DNA from 4 places in the Streptomyces sp. NPDC025618 genome. Region 3 is predicted to be linked to each of the others. Evidence: riboswitches for the same ligand, from Rfam matches in the RefSeq annotation. Region 3 holds a riboswitch; each other region holds the start of a gene.

Region 1 (3,704 bases), on a different contig from region 3:
CCCGGCTCACCTACCGGCTCGCCAAGGGCCGTGACGAGAAGGAGACCGCCAAGGGCTACCGCGCCGGGCAGATCGCCTCGGCCGCCCTGGTCTCCCTCGCCCACGGCACCAACGACGCGCAGAAGACGATGGGTGTCATCACCCTCGCGCTCGTGACCGGCGGCGTCGTCGCCCCGCACTCCGACCCGCCGCTGTGGGTCATCGTCTCCGCGGGCCTGGCCATCGCGCTCGGTACGTACCTGGGCGGCTGGCGCATCATCCGTACGCTCGGCAAGGGCCTCACCGACATCCAGCCGCCGCAGGGCTTCGCCGCCCAGACCGGCGCCGCGACCGTGATCCTCGCCTCCTCGCACATCGGCTTCGCCCTCTCCACCACCCAGGTCTGCTCCGGCGCGATCATGGGCTCCGGCCTCGGCCGCAAGGGCGGCGTGGTGCGCTGGTCGACCGCGGGCCGGATGGCCGTCGCCTGGTGCCTGACGCTCCCGGCCGCGGGCATCGTCGCCGGTGGCGCCGCGTTCCTCGCCGACCAGGGCGACTGGGGCGTCACCACCGTCGCCGTGCTCGGCCTGCTGGTGTGCGGCGCGATCTACGCCGCTTCCCGCCGCAAGCCGGTCACCCACGACAGCGTCAACGAGGTCCAGCCGGAAACGGCGGAGCCGGCCGGTGTGGTCACCGCCGCGCTCCAGGCCGTCGCCCCGCCGCCGGCCGGCCCCGTGACCGCCGCCCCGGTGGTCGCCGTCTCCTCCGAAGCCGGGCGCACCCCCGCCGCCGCGGCGAGCTAAGGAATCCACACCATGCACATCGACTGGGCAGCTCTCGGTCAGGTCTTCGGCGTCAGCGTCGTGGTGACCGTCGGATTGGTCGGCGTCTTCACGCTCGGGATCGTGGGCACGTCCCGCCCTGCGGGCGGGGCGGCTCCGGGGGGTCTGGCGCGGTCCGGGGCGTATGCGTGCTTTGCGCTGTGCGCGGCGGCTGTGGGGTACGGGATCTTTTTGATCGTGGGGTAGGTGGGTTGCCGCCTGCGGCGGGGCTTTTCCCCTACCCGCCCCTTCCCGAAACTGGGGCTGTCGCCCCAGACCCCGCAACACGGCTTCGCCGCGTTGCCCTCAAACTCCCCCAGCTACCGCTGGGAGGTGCCCCCAACGGGCTGAATATCAGCCCGTCCGGCGTTTGAGGACGCGCCCGCAGGGCGCTGGGGGTCCGGGGGTCTCCCCCGGTTTCGGGAAGGGGCGGGGCTGGGGCACAAGCCCGCCGCAGGCGCGGCGGACCCGCACCCGGCAACGGCCCCGCCACCAAAGCCCCGCTCACCCGCCCCCAGGGAAGTTGACGCCCGTTCACACCCCATGGTGGACTTCCGGGGCCAAACGGCGACAGCAGAGGAAGCCGGTGCGAGTCCGGCGCGGTCCCGCCACTGTCACCGGGGAGCGTCTCCCCCATCGGAGTGCCACGGCCCGCACTCGCGGGCGGGAAGGCCGGGGCGGCGTCGATCCGGGAGCCAGGAGACTCTGGTCGCCGGTCACGTCGAGCCAGGGCGCGGACCCTGAGTGAGGACACATCGCCATGTCCGGCTGCCGCCGACCATCCCGTTCCCCCGGATCCAGGTACCACGCGACGGCGGTCTGATCCGATGCGCGCCGATCACCTCGGTTTCGCCTGCGGTGCCACGCTCGGCTTTCTCGGCGACCTCGCTCTCGGCGACCCCCGCCGCGGCCACCCCGTGGCCGCTTTCGGACGTGCCGCGCAGGCCGTGGAGCAGCGGCTGTGGCGCGACCACCGCGGTCATGGCGCCCTGCACACGCTGCTGTGCGCGGGCGGCACCGTGGCCGCCGCCGGTGCGCTGGCCCGTGCCGTACGCCCCTCCCCCGCCGCCACGGTCGCCCTGACCGCCGCCACCACCTGGGCCGTGCTCGGCGGCACCTCGCTGGGCCGTGAGGCCCGCGCCATCGGGGGCGCGCTCGCCGTGGGCGACCTGGAGGTCGCCCGGGAGCGGCTGCCCCATCTGTGCGGGCGCGACCCCGAGGCGCTGGACGGTCCGCAGCTGGCCCGCGCCGTCGTGGAGTCCGTCGCGGAGAACACCTCCGACGCCGTCGTGGGCGCCCTCGTCTGGGGTGCGCTGGGCGGTGTTCCGGGGCTGGCCGGCTTCCGCGCCGTCAACACCCTGGACGCGATGGTGGGCCACAAGTCGCCCCGCTACCGCCGCTTCGGCTGGGCCTCGGCCCGGCTCGACGACGTCGTCGGCTGGCCCGGCGCCCGGCTCACCGCCGCCCTCGCCGTGCTCGCCGGGCCCGACCCGCGGGGCGCCTGGCGGGTGGCCCGGCGCGACGCGTCCCGGCACCCGAGCCCCAACGCGGGCCCGGTGGAAGCCGCGTTCGCGGGGGCGCTCGGTGTGCGCCTCGGCGGCACCCTCGCCTACAAGGGCCGCGTCGAGCACCGCCCCGTCCTGGGCGCGGAGAACCGCCCGGTGGAGGCCGCCGACATCGAGCGCGCCGTACGCCTCTCCCGGCGGGTGTCGCTGCTGGCGCTGGGCGTCGCGATCGGGGTGCGGGCCGCCGTCTCCCGGGGCCGTGCGGCGGGCAGCCTTTTCCCAGATCGCCTTACGAGGAGGAGCCGGTGACAGCGGACAAGGGCGGGCCCACGGGCCCGCTGGGCGGGGGCCTGCTCGTGGCCGGGACGACCTCGGACGCGGGCAAGAGCGTGGTGACCGCCGGGATCTGCCGGTGGCTGGTCCGCAAGGGCGTCAAGGTCGCGCCGTTCAAGGCGCAGAACATGTCGCTCAACTCCTTCGTGACCCGCGAGGGCGCGGAGATAGGCCGCGCGCAGGCCATGCAGGCCGCCGCGGCCCGGGTGGAGCCGTCGGCCCTGATGAACCCCGTGCTGCTCAAGCCCGGCGGCGACCGCAGCAGCCAGGTGGTGCTGATGGGCAAGCCGGTGGGCGAGCTCAGCGCGCGCGGGTATTTCGGGACGTCCGAGGGGTCGTCCCCCGGGGGGACACGGCACTGGGGGCGCCAGGAGCGGCTGTTCGGCACGGTGACCGAGTGCCTGGAGGAGCTGCGGCGCACCCACGACGCCGTGATCTGCGAGGGTGCGGGCAGCCCCGCCGAGATCAACCTGCGGCGCACCGACATCGTCAACATGGGCATAGCCCGGGCGGCGCGGCTGCCGGTCGTCGTGGTCGGGGACATCGACAGGGGCGGGGTGTTCGCGTCGTTCTTCGGTACGACGGCGCTGCTGTCCCGCGAGGACCAGGCGCACATAGCGGGCTATCTGGTCAACAAGTTCCGGGGTGACGTGACGCTGCTGGAACCCGGCCTGGAGATGCTGCGCGACCTGACCGGGCGGCCCACGGTCGGCGTGCTGCCCTTCGCCCACGGCCTCGGCATCGACGAGGAGGACGGCCTGCGGGTGTCGATGCGCGGCGCGGTGCGCGAGTCGGTGGTCGCCCCGCCGCACGGCGCCGACGTGCTGCGCGTCGCCGTGTGCGCGGTGCCGCTGATGTCGAACTTCACCGATGTCGACGCGCTCGCCGCCGAACCGGGCGTGGTCGTACGGTTCGTGGACCGCCCGGAGGAGCTCCTCGACGCGGACCTGGTCGTCGTGCCGGGCACCCGCGGCACCGTACGGGCGCTCGCCTGGCTGCGCGAGCGCGGGCTGGCGGACGCGATCGCGCGGCGCGCGGCGGAGGGCCGGCCGGTGCTGGGCATCTG
Region 2 (3,704 bases), on a different contig from region 3:
GCGACCTCGTCACGGAGGGCGAGAGCCACCTGGCGGGCGGTCTCGGCGAGCGGCTGGTCGTCGCGGACGAAGGACCAGGACAGCATGGTGACGGGGCCGGTGAGCATGCCCTTCACGGGGCGCTGGGTCAACGACTGGGCGTAGCGGGTCCATTCGACGGTCATCGGCGCGGGCCGCGAGACGTCACCGGCGAGGATCGGCGGCCGGACGTAGCGCGTGCCGTAGGACTGCACCCAGCCGTGCCGGGTGGCGAGGTAGCCGTTCAGCCGCTCGGCGAAGTGCTGGACCATGTCGTTGCGTTCGGGCTCGCCGTGCACCAGCACGTCGAGGCCGGCCTTCTCCTGGAAGGCGATCACCTCGCGGATCTCGGCGGCGATCCGCTCCCGGTACTCCTCGGCCGTGATCTTCCCGGCGCGCAGATCGGCCCGCGCGCGGCGCAGTTCGGCGGTCTGTGGGAAGGAGCCGATGGTGGTCGTGGGCAGCGGCGGGAGGCCCAGCCGGGCGCGCTGGGCGGCGGCCCGTTCCGCGTACGGCTGCGGGCGGCGGGTGTCCTCGGCGGTGACGGCCGCGCAGCGGTCCCGTACGGCCGCGTCGCGGGTCAGCGCGGAGCCCGCGCGGGAGGCGAGGGCGGCGCGGTTGGCGGCGAGCTGGGGTGCCACCGCCTCGCGGCCCTCGCTCAGCGCCCTTGCGAGGGTGGCGACTTCGGCCGTCTTCTGGCGGGCGAAGGAGAGCCAGCGGGCGATCTGCGGGTCGAGGTCGCGTTCGGCGGTGACGTCGAGCGGCACATGCAGCAGGGAGCAGGACGGCGCGACGTCGAGCCGGTCGACCAGGCCGAGCAGGGTGGCGAGGGTGGAGAGCGCCCGCTCCAGGTCGGCGGCCCAGATGTTGCGGCCGTCGACGACGCCCGCGATGAGCCGCTTGCCGGGGAGCCCGCCGAGCGCGGCGAGCTCTTCGAGATTGGCGGCCGCGGGGCCGGTGAAGTCCATCGCGAGCCCCTCGACCGGGGCCTGGGCGAGCACCGGCAGGGCGTCGCCGAGCCGGTCGAAGTAGGACGCGACCAGCAGTTGGGGACGGTCCGTGAGCGCGCCGAGCTCGCGGTAGGCGCGGGCGGTGGCGTTCAGCACGGACCGGGGCCGGTCCTGTACGAGCGCGGGCTCGTCCAGCTGCGCCCACTCCGCTCCGGCCGCCCGCAGGTCGGCGAGCAGCGAGGCGTAGACGGGCAGCAGCCGGTCGAGGAGCGTCAGCGGCTCGAAGTCCGCACCGGCGCCGGGCGCGGGCTTGGCCAGCAGCAGGAAGCTGATCGGTCCCAGCAGCACGGGCCGGGCCGTGAAGCCCGCGTCGCGTGCCTCACGGAATTCGCCGACCTGCTTACGGGAATCCGGCGTGAATTGCGCATCCGGTCCCAATTCCGGTACGAGGTAGTGGTAGTTGGTGTCGAACCACTTCGTCATCTCCAGCGGTGGCGTGTCCGCCGTGCCGCGGGCCATGGCGAAATAGACGTCGAGCTCGGTCGTGGCCGCCGCCCGGTGCCGCTCGGGCACCGCGCCGACCGCCCAGGCGGTGTCCAGCACATGGTCGTAGAACGAGAAGTCGCCGGTGGGCACCTCGGTGATGCCCGCCTCGCGCAGCTCCTCGCGGGCCGCGGCGCGCAACGCGGCGGCCGTTTCCAGGAGTTGCCGCGCGTCCAAGCGGCCGGCCCAATAGCTCTCGGTGGCCTTCTTCAGCTCACGGCCCGGGCCTTGCCGCGGATAGCCGTGCAGCGTGGGATTCACACGTGCGACATGCGTCTGCTTCACGGAACTCTCCTCCGGAGTTCGTGCGGTCCGTACCCCGTGCGGGCATACGGGCAGTGGCAGGTCTTCGGACTCGCGGGCGCGCCCCGGTCCCTCGTCGAGGGGCCGGTCACCTACCGGCGGTCGCTTCCCGGACGGCGTCCAGTGCGTATGACCGCTTTCGTTCCCACTCACCGCTGCGGGGCAGTTCCGGATTCGCACCGGATTCCCTCTTGCGACGCTCCCGACTGGCGGACGGGGCGAACCAGCTGCACCGGCCAGCATAGTCACAGGAGTTGCCGCCCGGGCGTACTCTATGATCATGGCCATTCGCACTGCCGTACGGCGCGTGGTGTCCCTCGTCCCCTCACTCACCGAGGCCGTGGCCGTCAGCGCGCCCGGGCTGCTCGTCGGTGCCACCGACTGGTGCGAGCGCCCCGCCGGGCTCGGCGTCACGCGGATCGGCGGCACGAAGAACCCCGACGTGGCCCGTATCGCCGCCCTCGCGCCCGACCTCGTCCTCGCCAACGAGGAGGAGAACCGCGCCCCCGACCTCGCCGCTCTGCGCGCGGCGGGCCTGCGGGTGCTGGTCACCGAAGTGCGCACGCTGGAGCAGGCGTTCACGGAGCTGGAACGGGTGCTGGTGGCGGGGTGCGGGCTGGAGCGGCCGGCGTGGCTGGCGGAGGCCGAGGAGGCGTGGCGGGACGTACGGGCCACGGGCCGCGCCGTGCGGGCGGTGGTGCCGGTGTGGCGGCGGCCGTGGATGGTCCTCGGCCGGGACACCTTCGCCGGGGACGTCCTCGCCCGGCTCGGCGTGGCGCACGCGTACGCGGGGCACGCGGAGCGCTATCCCCGCGTGCCCCTGGAGGAGTTGACCTCGTGCGGCGCCGAGCTGGTCGTCCTGCCGGACGAGCCGTACCGCTTCAGTGCCGACGACGGCCCGGAGGCGTTCCCCGGGCTGCCGTACGCGCTGGTCAGCGGCCGTCACCTCACGTGGTACGGCCCTTCGCTCACCGAAGCGCCGCGGGTGCTGGCCGCGGCGCTGCGAGCAGCCGGCCGTTGACCAGCCCCCGCAGGGTGCCGGTCGCGGCGACCGCCCAGGCGGCGACGAGCAGGGCGTAGAGCCCGACGGCCAGCCAGGTGAAGGCGTGCAGGTGGGTGTGGCGGGCGAGCGCCGCGGCGCCGGTGACGCAGGTGCCGATGGGAAAGGTGAAGCCCCACCACGTCATCCCGAAGCCCATCCCGCGCCGGAACGCGCCCACCACCATGGCCGTGGCCAGCGCCAGCCACAGCAGCGCGAAGCCCATCACCGGGACGCCGTAGAGCACGCCGAACGCGGACATCGCGTGCGCGTACGGGGCCGCGACGGCTCCCGGCGCCGCGTCGGCGAGGTTGTTCACGGCCGTCGCGGACTGGCCCAGCGGGCCCAGCACCAGGAAGAGGGTCGGGGTCATCGCCAGGGGCAGCGGACCGTGGTGCACCAGCCGCGAGAGGAGCATCGGCAGGATGGCGAGCGTCATCAGCAGGCTCATGCCGAACAGCGCGTAGCAGCCCAGCAGCATCGCCGCCCGCCACTGCCCGGCCGGCAGGTGCGCGACCAGCGCCGGGCCGTTCGCGGCGGAGACCATGGGGGCGACCACCGGCAGCAGCCAGACGGGCGAGGCGGCGCCGGGCTCGACCCGGTGCCGGGTCACCATCAGATACGGGATGCCCGCAGCGGCGACCAGGCCGAGCACGGTGCCGCCCACCCACAGGACGGAGTCGACGGCCACGGCCGCGGACGTGCCGATGACGCCCGAGCCGACGGAGAGGGTGGTGCCGCCGACGGCGAGCAGGGCCATGGCCAGGCAGCCGTAGAACGGCGCGACGCCCGGGTCGGCGAGGTGCCGCCGGGCCTGGTCACCGTGGCGCGCCCAGTGCGCGGCGCGGGCG
Region 3 (3,704 bases):
GACGTTGCGGGGGTCGGCTGGCGCGTCCTCGTCGACGAGGCCCGGCGTCAGTTCCCGGCCGCAGCGCGGGCAGTGGGGTTCGTAGCGCCCGGCGTCGAGGTCCGCGGCCGCCCTCGGGCCGGGGCGCACCACGCCGTGCCGGGGGCACGCGTAGTGGCCCTCGCCGTAGACGACCATGGAGCCGGCGAGGACCAGGCGGCGTACGCCCGCGGCGGCCATCTCCGCGAGGAGCACGGCCGTGCCGAGGTCGTTGCAGCCCACATAGGCGGGCGCGTCGGCGAAGTCCTTGCCGAGGCCGACCATCGCGGCCTGGTGGCAGACGGCGTCGATGCCGCGCAGCGCGCCGGCCACGGCCGCGCGGTCGCGGAGGTCGGCGCCGGTCCACTCGACGCCGGCGGGCCGGGGCGGTGCCTCGGGGTGGGCCGCGGGCAGCAGGGCGTCGAGGACGACGGGCCGGTGGCCGCGGGCGGTGAGTGCGGTGACGATGTGCGAGCCGATGAAGCCCGCGCCTCCGGTGACGAGTACGCGCATGACCTCGACGTTAGGGGCGCGGGCCGCGGGGCGCCCGTTCCGGCGCCGCCCTGTCACCGGTCCGTAAGAACCGCGCCGGCCGTCAGCCCGTCTCGCTCGTGGCCGTGGCCGCGCGCGCCGCCCAGCGCTGCTCGACCTTGCCGAACCGCCAGTAGGCGAGCGCCGCCGCCCAGACCACCACGAAAAGGCCGACGATGACGAAGCCGACGTTGTCGAGGTTGAGGCCGGAGATCCAGCCGGTGACCGCGTCGTTCATATGGAGCTTGTCGTGCAGCACGGTGACCAGCTCGATGGTGCCGATGAGGAAGGCGACGGCGATCGACAGGCCGGTGATGGTGAGGTTGTAGTAGACCTTGCGGACGGGGTTGGAGAACGCCCACTGGTAGGCGAAGTTCATGAACGTGCCGTCGAGGGTGTCGAAGAGGCTCATCCCCGCGGCGAACAGCAGCGGCAGGCACAGGATCGCGTACCAGGGCAGCCCGGCGGCCGCGCCGCTGCCCGCCATCACCATGAGGGTGACCTCGGTGGCCGTGTCGAAGCCGAGGCCGAAGAGGAAGCCCAGGGGGTACATCTGGCCGGGGCGGGTGATGGAGCGGGTGAAGCGGCCGAGGACGCGGTTCATGAAGCCGCGCGAGTCCAGGTGCTGCTCCAGCTCGGCCTCGTCGTAACGGCCCTCGCGCATCGCGCGGAAGATGCGCAGGATGCCCGCGAGGGCGACGAGGTTGAGGGCGGCGATGAGGTAGAGGAAGCCGCCGGAGACCGACGTGCCGACGACGCCGAGGGTCTGGTGGGTGGTGGAGTCCTCGTCCATCAGCTTCCCGGCGAGCTGGGTGCCGCCCGCCACCAGCGCCGCCATGACGACGACCACGCTGGAGTGGCCGAGGGCGAACCAGAAGCCGACCGAGACCGGGCGCTTGCCGTCGGCCATCAGCTTGCGGGTGGTGTTGTCGATGGCGGCGATGTGGTCGGCGTCGAAGGCGTGCCGCATGCCGAGGGTGTAGGCGGTGACGCCGAGGCCGACGCCGTAGACCTTGGAGTCCACGGTGTAGTGGTCGGGGACGACGAGCAGGTAGAGCACGCCGAAGGCGACGACGTGCAGGGCGGCTATGACGCCCAGGAGGCCGGCGGTGCGCACGGTGTCCTGGCGGCGCCAGCGGAAGGCGGGCGGGCCGCCGGCGGCGGGCGCGGCGGGGGTTCGGGTGGGCAGGGTCATCTTGCGGGTCACGCTCCAGCACCTCGTGGATCTTCTCGTGAGATGCCGTGGCCGGTCTCCTGGCTTACGGGTCGTTCGCGCCCGCCCCTGCCTTCCCGGCAGCCGGCTGCGGCCAGTGGCTCCACGCGCCCGTGGGATGCGCGCGGAACGGGACGGTAGCTCCCCGATCACAGTGGCGAGGGCCGCTCCGGAGTGGGACCACGAGGGTCCGTCACCGGTCTTCCCGAGCACCACGGCCGGGCCACCTTAACGCCCTGACCGGCACGAGTGGCAAAGAAGTGGCAGTTGCCATAGCCAGGCAACAGCTTCCTCGGGGCTTTCCCGGCCCGACCGCCGCTCCGGAGCGCCGATGCTGGACGTGCCCCGCGGGCCGGTGCTACCAGTGCAGTTGACGGGTCTCCCCGTCCGGCAGAGAGAGGGCACACCCATGGCGGACACCGGGCAGGGACCGGAGCACGGGGTCGGATTCGTACGCCGGATCGGGCTGTTCCAGGCCACCACCATCAACATGAGCCAGATGTGCGGTATCGGACCCTTCGTCACCATCCCCCTGATGGTGGCGGCGTTCGGCGGCCCGCAGGCGGTGATCGGGTTCGTCGCGGGCGCGCTGCTGGCGCTCGCCGACGGGCTGATCTGGGCGGAGCTGGGGGCCTCGTTGCCGGGGGCGGGCGGCAGTTACGTGTATCTGCGGCAGGCGTTCCAGTACCGCAGCGGGAAGCTGATGCCGTTCCTGTTCGTGTGGACGGCCATGCTGTTCATCCCGCTGGGCATGTCGACGGGGATCATCGGCTTCGTGCAGTATCTCGGCTATCTGTGGCCGGGCATGGGACAGACCACCGGGGACCTCGTGGGGCTCGCGGTCATCGTGGCCATCGTCGCGGCGCTGTGGCGGCGGGTCGAGAACATCGCGCGGCTCACCGTGGTGCTGTGGGCGGTGATGATCGCCTCGGTCGTCCTCGTCATCGTCGCGGCGTTCACCCACTTCAGCCCGCACCGCGCCTTCACCTACCCCGCCCACGCCTTCGAGCTGACGACCAATCACTTCTGGATCGGCTTCGCGGCGGGCCTGACCATCGGCATCTACGACTACCTCGGCTACAACACCGCCGCCTACATGGGCGCGGAGATCAAGAATCCCGGGCGCACGATGCCGCGCGCCATCATCTACTCCATCCTCGGCATCATGGCGATCTATCTGCTGCTCCAGATCGGCACGCTGGGGGTCGTCGACTGGAAGCAGATGCTCGACGAGAACGCCACCGCGCACTCCTCCGTGGCCTCAGCGGTCCTGGAGACGGCCTGGGGCAAGGGCGCGGCCCGGACGGTCACGGTGCTGATCCTCCTCACGGCCGTCGCCTCCGTCCTCACCGGCCTCCTCGGCGGCTCCCGCGTGCCCTACGACGCCGCGCGGGACAAGGTCTTCTTCCGCTCCTTCGGCCGCCTGCACCCGCGCCACCACTTCCCCGTGCTGGGCCTGGCGTCGATGGGGGTCATCACCGGCATCGGCTTCCTGATCGGCCGTCATACGGACCTCACCACGCTGATCCAGCTGCTCACCACCGTGATGGTGATCGTCCAGGCGCTGGCCCAGGTGGTGGCGGTGTCGGTGCTGCGCCGCCGGCAGCCGGGGCTGCGCCGCCCGTACCGCATGTGGCTCTACCCGCTGCCGAGCCTGGTGGCGCTCGTGGGCTGGCTGGTGATCTACGGCTACGCGGACCGGAACTCCCCCGGCCGGCACCCCATCGAATGGTCGCTCGCCTGGGTCGCCGCGGGCTGTGTGGCGTTCGTGCTCTGGGCGCGCCACGAGAAGGTGTGGCCGTTCGGCCCGCGCGAGATCTCCGAGGAGTACCTGCACGCGCCCGACCCCGGCGCGGGCGCCGATCCCGACGGTTCCACGGGCCCGGGAGCGGGCCCCGACGCGGGCCCGGACCCGGACGCCGGACCGGGCGCGGGCCCGGGT
Region 4 (3,704 bases), on a different contig from region 3:
CTGACCGGGCTGCTCGCGACCATGCCGTACATCGCGCTCCAACTCGTCGGCATTCAGGCCGTGCTGGACGTGCTCGGGGTCGGTGGCGGTTCCAACTGGTTCATGAAGGACCTGCCGCTGCTCATCGCCTTCGGCGTGCTCGCGGCCTATACGTATTCGGCCGGACTGCGGGCTCCCGCGCTCATCGCCTTCGTCAAGGACGCGCTGATCTACATCGTGATCATCGTGGCCATCATCTACATCCCCATCAGGCTGGGGGGTTTCGAGCACATCTTCGCGAAGGCCGGGGACGCCTTCGCCGAGAAGAATCCGGCGACGGGCAAACCGCGCGGTTCCCTGGTGAGCGGTCCGGACGCGCAATGGGCGTACGCGACGCTCGCGCTCGGCTCGGCGATGGCGCTGTTCCTCTATCCGCATTCGGTGACCGCGGTCCTCTCCAGCAAGAGCCGCAACGTCATCCGCCGCAACACCACGATCCTGCCGCTCTATTCGCTGATGCTGGGCCTGCTGGCCATGCTCGGCTTCATGGCGATCGCCGCGGGCGTCAAGGTGAAGAACGGCCAGCTGGCCATCCCGCAGCTCTTCGAGGACATGTTCCCGGACTGGTTCACGGGCGTCGCCTTCGCGGCCATCGGGATCGGCGCGCTGGTGCCGGCGGCCATCATGTCCATCGCCGCGGCGAATCTCTTCACCCGGAACATCTACAAGGACTTCATCCGGCCGGACGCCTCGCCCGAGCGCGAGGCGAAGGTCTCCAAGCTCGCCTCGCTGCTGGTGAAGGTCGGCGCGCTCGTCTTCGTCCTGACGATGGACAAAACGGTCGCGATCAATTTCCAGCTGCTCGGCGGCATCTGGATCCTCCAGACCGTCCCGGCACTCGTGGGCGGGCTCTTCACCCGCTGGTTCCACCGGTGGGGGCTGCTGGCGGGGTGGGCGGTCGGTATGGCGTACGGGACGTGGCGGGCGTATGACACGCCCAGTGCGACTCAGGATCATTTCGGGAATACGAACCTTATTCCGTTCATCGGGGAGAAGGGGTATATCGGGCTTACGGCTTTCGTCCTGAATGTGCTTGTCGCGGTGGTGCTCACGGTGGTGTTCAAGGCGGTGGGTGTGCGGGATGGCGTGGACGAGACCCAACCGTCCGATTACACGGCTGATGTGGGCGATCCGGGCGTAGTGGAGGAATTGCCGCCTGCGACGGCGGGGGCGCCGGGGGGTCACTGACGCCTGCGGCGGGCTTTGTTCCCCTACCCCGCCCCTTCCCGGCTGCGTCCGATGTGCGGCTCCGCCGCGTGGGGGCGCCGCCCCAGACCCCGCAACACGCTTCGCGCGTTGTCCTCAAACGCCGGACGGGCTGAATGGCGTACCCACATCAGCCAAAACCAGCCCGTCCGGCGATTGAGGACGCGGCCGCAGGCCGCTGGACATGACCGCAGGCCGCAGCGAAACCCGCGGCCGGGGCCCCGGGGCCCCACCGACACCCCCAGACACCCCCCAGACGCACCGCCGCACCCCCACCCACCCCGCGCCCCACCCAGGGCCGCGGCGCGCTCGACAGGGCGCGTGGCGGCCCTTCGTCATGCCCCTTGCGGGCAGGCCCTGTTAGCACATTCCGACCCGCGCGATTACCGCGCGACACAAGATGTGGTGGTGCATGCGACGGCCAGCACTAGATGTATGCTCGTCCTCGCTGTCGTCGCAGGGGAATCCGGTGGAAATCCGGAACTGTCCCGCAACGGTGCATGTATGCCGTAATGACGCATGCAGGAGTCCGAGTACCTGCCGACAGCACGCCCACCGCTGAGCCGCACCGGCTCGCACCGGGCGTTTTGTATTCGTCCGGGCCTCGCGGGTTGGGCCGATGGACGCTACGAGCATGCCCTGATGCCTCAGGCATGCCCGTACGCGCCCGTCGCGCGCCACCCGCCCGGCCCCTTGCCGAGCGAGGGAGAGCCTCAGTGACCATCGCGCCCGCCGATCCGGTCTCAGCATCCGCGGAAGCGACCGGCGGCCCCGGGACCGCGCTGCTGCGCACCCTGACCGACCTCACCGCCGATCTGTCCGCCACCGACCCCGGAAAGGTCGCCGCCGCCGCGCTGCGGGGCCGCCACCCGGGCTCGGACGAGGCCGAACTGCGGTCCCTGGCCACCGAGGCCGCCGCCGGCCTGATCGCCGAGGAGCCCGAGTACTCCAAGCTCGCGGCCCGCCTGCTCACCCTCGCCATCGCCGAGGAGGCCGCCGGACAGGGCGCCGTCTCCTTCTCCGCGTCCGTCGCGACCGGCCACCGCGAGGGCCTGATCGCCGACGACACCGCCGCCTTCGTGGCGACCCACGCCGCGCGCCTCGACGAGCTCGTCGAGAAGGCGCTCGCCGACGGCGCCGACGACCGCTTCGGCTACTTCGGCCTGCGCACCCTGCACAGCCGCTACCTGCTGCGCCACCCGATCACCCGGCAGGTCATCGAGACCCCGCAGCACTTCCTGCTGCGCGTGGCCTGCGGCCTGGCCGAGGACCACTCGGTGCGGGCCCTGGAGGACGTCGCCGAGCTCTACGGGCTGACGAGCACCCTGTCGTACCTGCCCTCCTCCCCCACGCTCTTCAACTCCGGCACCCGCCACCCGCAGATGTCCTCCTGCTATCTGCTGGACTCGCCGCTGGACGAGCTGGACTCGATCTACGACCGCTACCACCAGGTGGCGCGCCTGTCGAAGCACGCCGGCGGCATCGGCCTGTCCTACAGCCGCATCCGCTCGCGCGGTTCGCTGATCCGGGGCACCAACGGGCACTCCAACGGCATCGTGCCGTTCCTGCGCACGCTCGACGCCTCCGTGGCGGCGGTCAACCAGGGCGGCCGGCGCAAGGGCGCGGCCTGTGTCTATCTGGAGACGTGGCACGCGGACATCGAGGAGTTCCTGGAGCTCCGCGACAACACCGGTGAGGAGGCCCGCCGCACGCACAACCTCAACACCGCGCACTGGATCCCGGACGAGTTCATGCGCCGCGTCGAGGCGGACGCCGACTGGTCGCTGTTCTCCCCGGCCGACACGCCCGAGCTGGTCGACCTGTGGGGCGACGAGTTCGACGCCGCGTACCGCAAGGCCGAGGCCGAGGGCAAGGCCGTCCGGCAGATCCCGGCGCGCGTGCTGTACTCCCGGATGATGCGCACCCTCGCGCAGACCGGCAACGGCTGGATGACCTTCAAGGACGCGTCCAACCGCACCGCGAACCAGACCGCCGAGCCCGGCAAGGTCGTCCACTCCTCGAACCTGTGCACCGAGATCCTCGAGGTCACGGACGACGGCGAGACGGCCGTCTGCAACCTCGGCTCGGTCAACCTGGCGCAGCACCTGGGTACCGACGGCGAGATGGACTGGGAGAAGCTCGACCGTACGGTCCGTACGGCCGTGACGTTCCTCGACCGCGTCGTGGACATCAACTTCTACCCGACCGAGCAGGCCGGCAACTCCAACAGCCGCTGGCGCCCGGTGGGCCTGGGCCTGATGGGTCTCCAGGACGTCTTCTTCCGGCTCCGGCTGCCCTTCGACTCCCCCGAGGCGAAGGAGCTGTCCACCCGGATCTCCGAGCGCATCATGCTCGCGGCCTACGAGGCGTCCGCCGATCTCGCCGAGCGGCACGGCCCGCACCCGGCCTGGTCCGCGACCCGCACCGCCCGCGGCGTGCTGCACCCGGACCACTACCCG

What was found. A riboswitch is a leader RNA that binds a small molecule or an ion and turns the genes downstream of it on or off. The one in region 3 is predicted to bind cobalamin.
Region 1: it holds a riboswitch for cobalamin, as region 3 does, so the genes downstream of both, ACZ4A5_RS24380 (cobalamin biosynthesis protein) here and nicT (Nickel transporter NicT) in region 3, are expected to answer to the same signal.
Region 2: it holds a riboswitch for cobalamin, as region 3 does, so the genes downstream of both, metE (5-methyltetrahydropteroyltriglutamate--homocysteine S-methyltransferase) here and nicT (Nickel transporter NicT) in region 3, are expected to answer to the same signal.
Region 4: it holds a riboswitch for cobalamin, as region 3 does, so the genes downstream of both, ACZ4A5_RS20940 (ribonucleoside-diphosphate reductase subunit alpha) here and nicT (Nickel transporter NicT) in region 3, are expected to answer to the same signal.

Annotation. Positions count from the first base shown of each region.
Region 1 is NZ_JBVHLW010000033.1:55,094-58,797, forward strand. Features, by position in the region: gene ACZ4A5_RS24370 (inorganic phosphate transporter) at 1-782, shown strand, start outside; gene ACZ4A5_RS24375 (hypothetical protein) at 795-1,007, shown strand; cobalamin riboswitch at 1,378-1,505, shown strand; gene ACZ4A5_RS24380 (cobalamin biosynthesis protein) at 1,628-2,614, shown strand; gene ACZ4A5_RS24385 (cobyric acid synthase) at 2,644-3,704, shown strand, end outside.
Region 2 is NZ_JBVHLW010000072.1:9,089-12,792, forward strand. Features, by position in the region: gene metE (5-methyltetrahydropteroyltriglutamate--homocysteine S-methyltransferase) at 1-1,796, opposite strand, end outside; cobalamin riboswitch at 1,835-2,058, opposite strand; gene ACZ4A5_RS30840 (helical backbone metal receptor) at 2,095-2,835, shown strand; gene ACZ4A5_RS30845 (TDT family transporter) at 2,783-3,704, opposite strand, start outside.
Region 3 is NZ_JBVHLW010000021.1:87,323-91,026, reverse strand. Features, by position in the region: gene ACZ4A5_RS19120 (NAD-dependent epimerase/dehydratase family protein) at 1-531, opposite strand, end outside; gene nicT (Nickel transporter NicT) at 614-1,756, opposite strand; cobalamin riboswitch at 1,777-1,994, opposite strand; gene ACZ4A5_RS19110 (APC family permease) at 2,172-3,704, shown strand, end outside.
Region 4 is NZ_JBVHLW010000025.1:25,935-29,638, reverse strand. Features, by position in the region: gene mctP (monocarboxylate uptake permease MctP) at 1-1,227, shown strand, start outside; adenosylcobalamin-variant (AdoCbl-variant) riboswitch at 1,694-1,792, shown strand; gene ACZ4A5_RS20940 (ribonucleoside-diphosphate reductase subunit alpha) at 1,962-3,704, shown strand, end outside.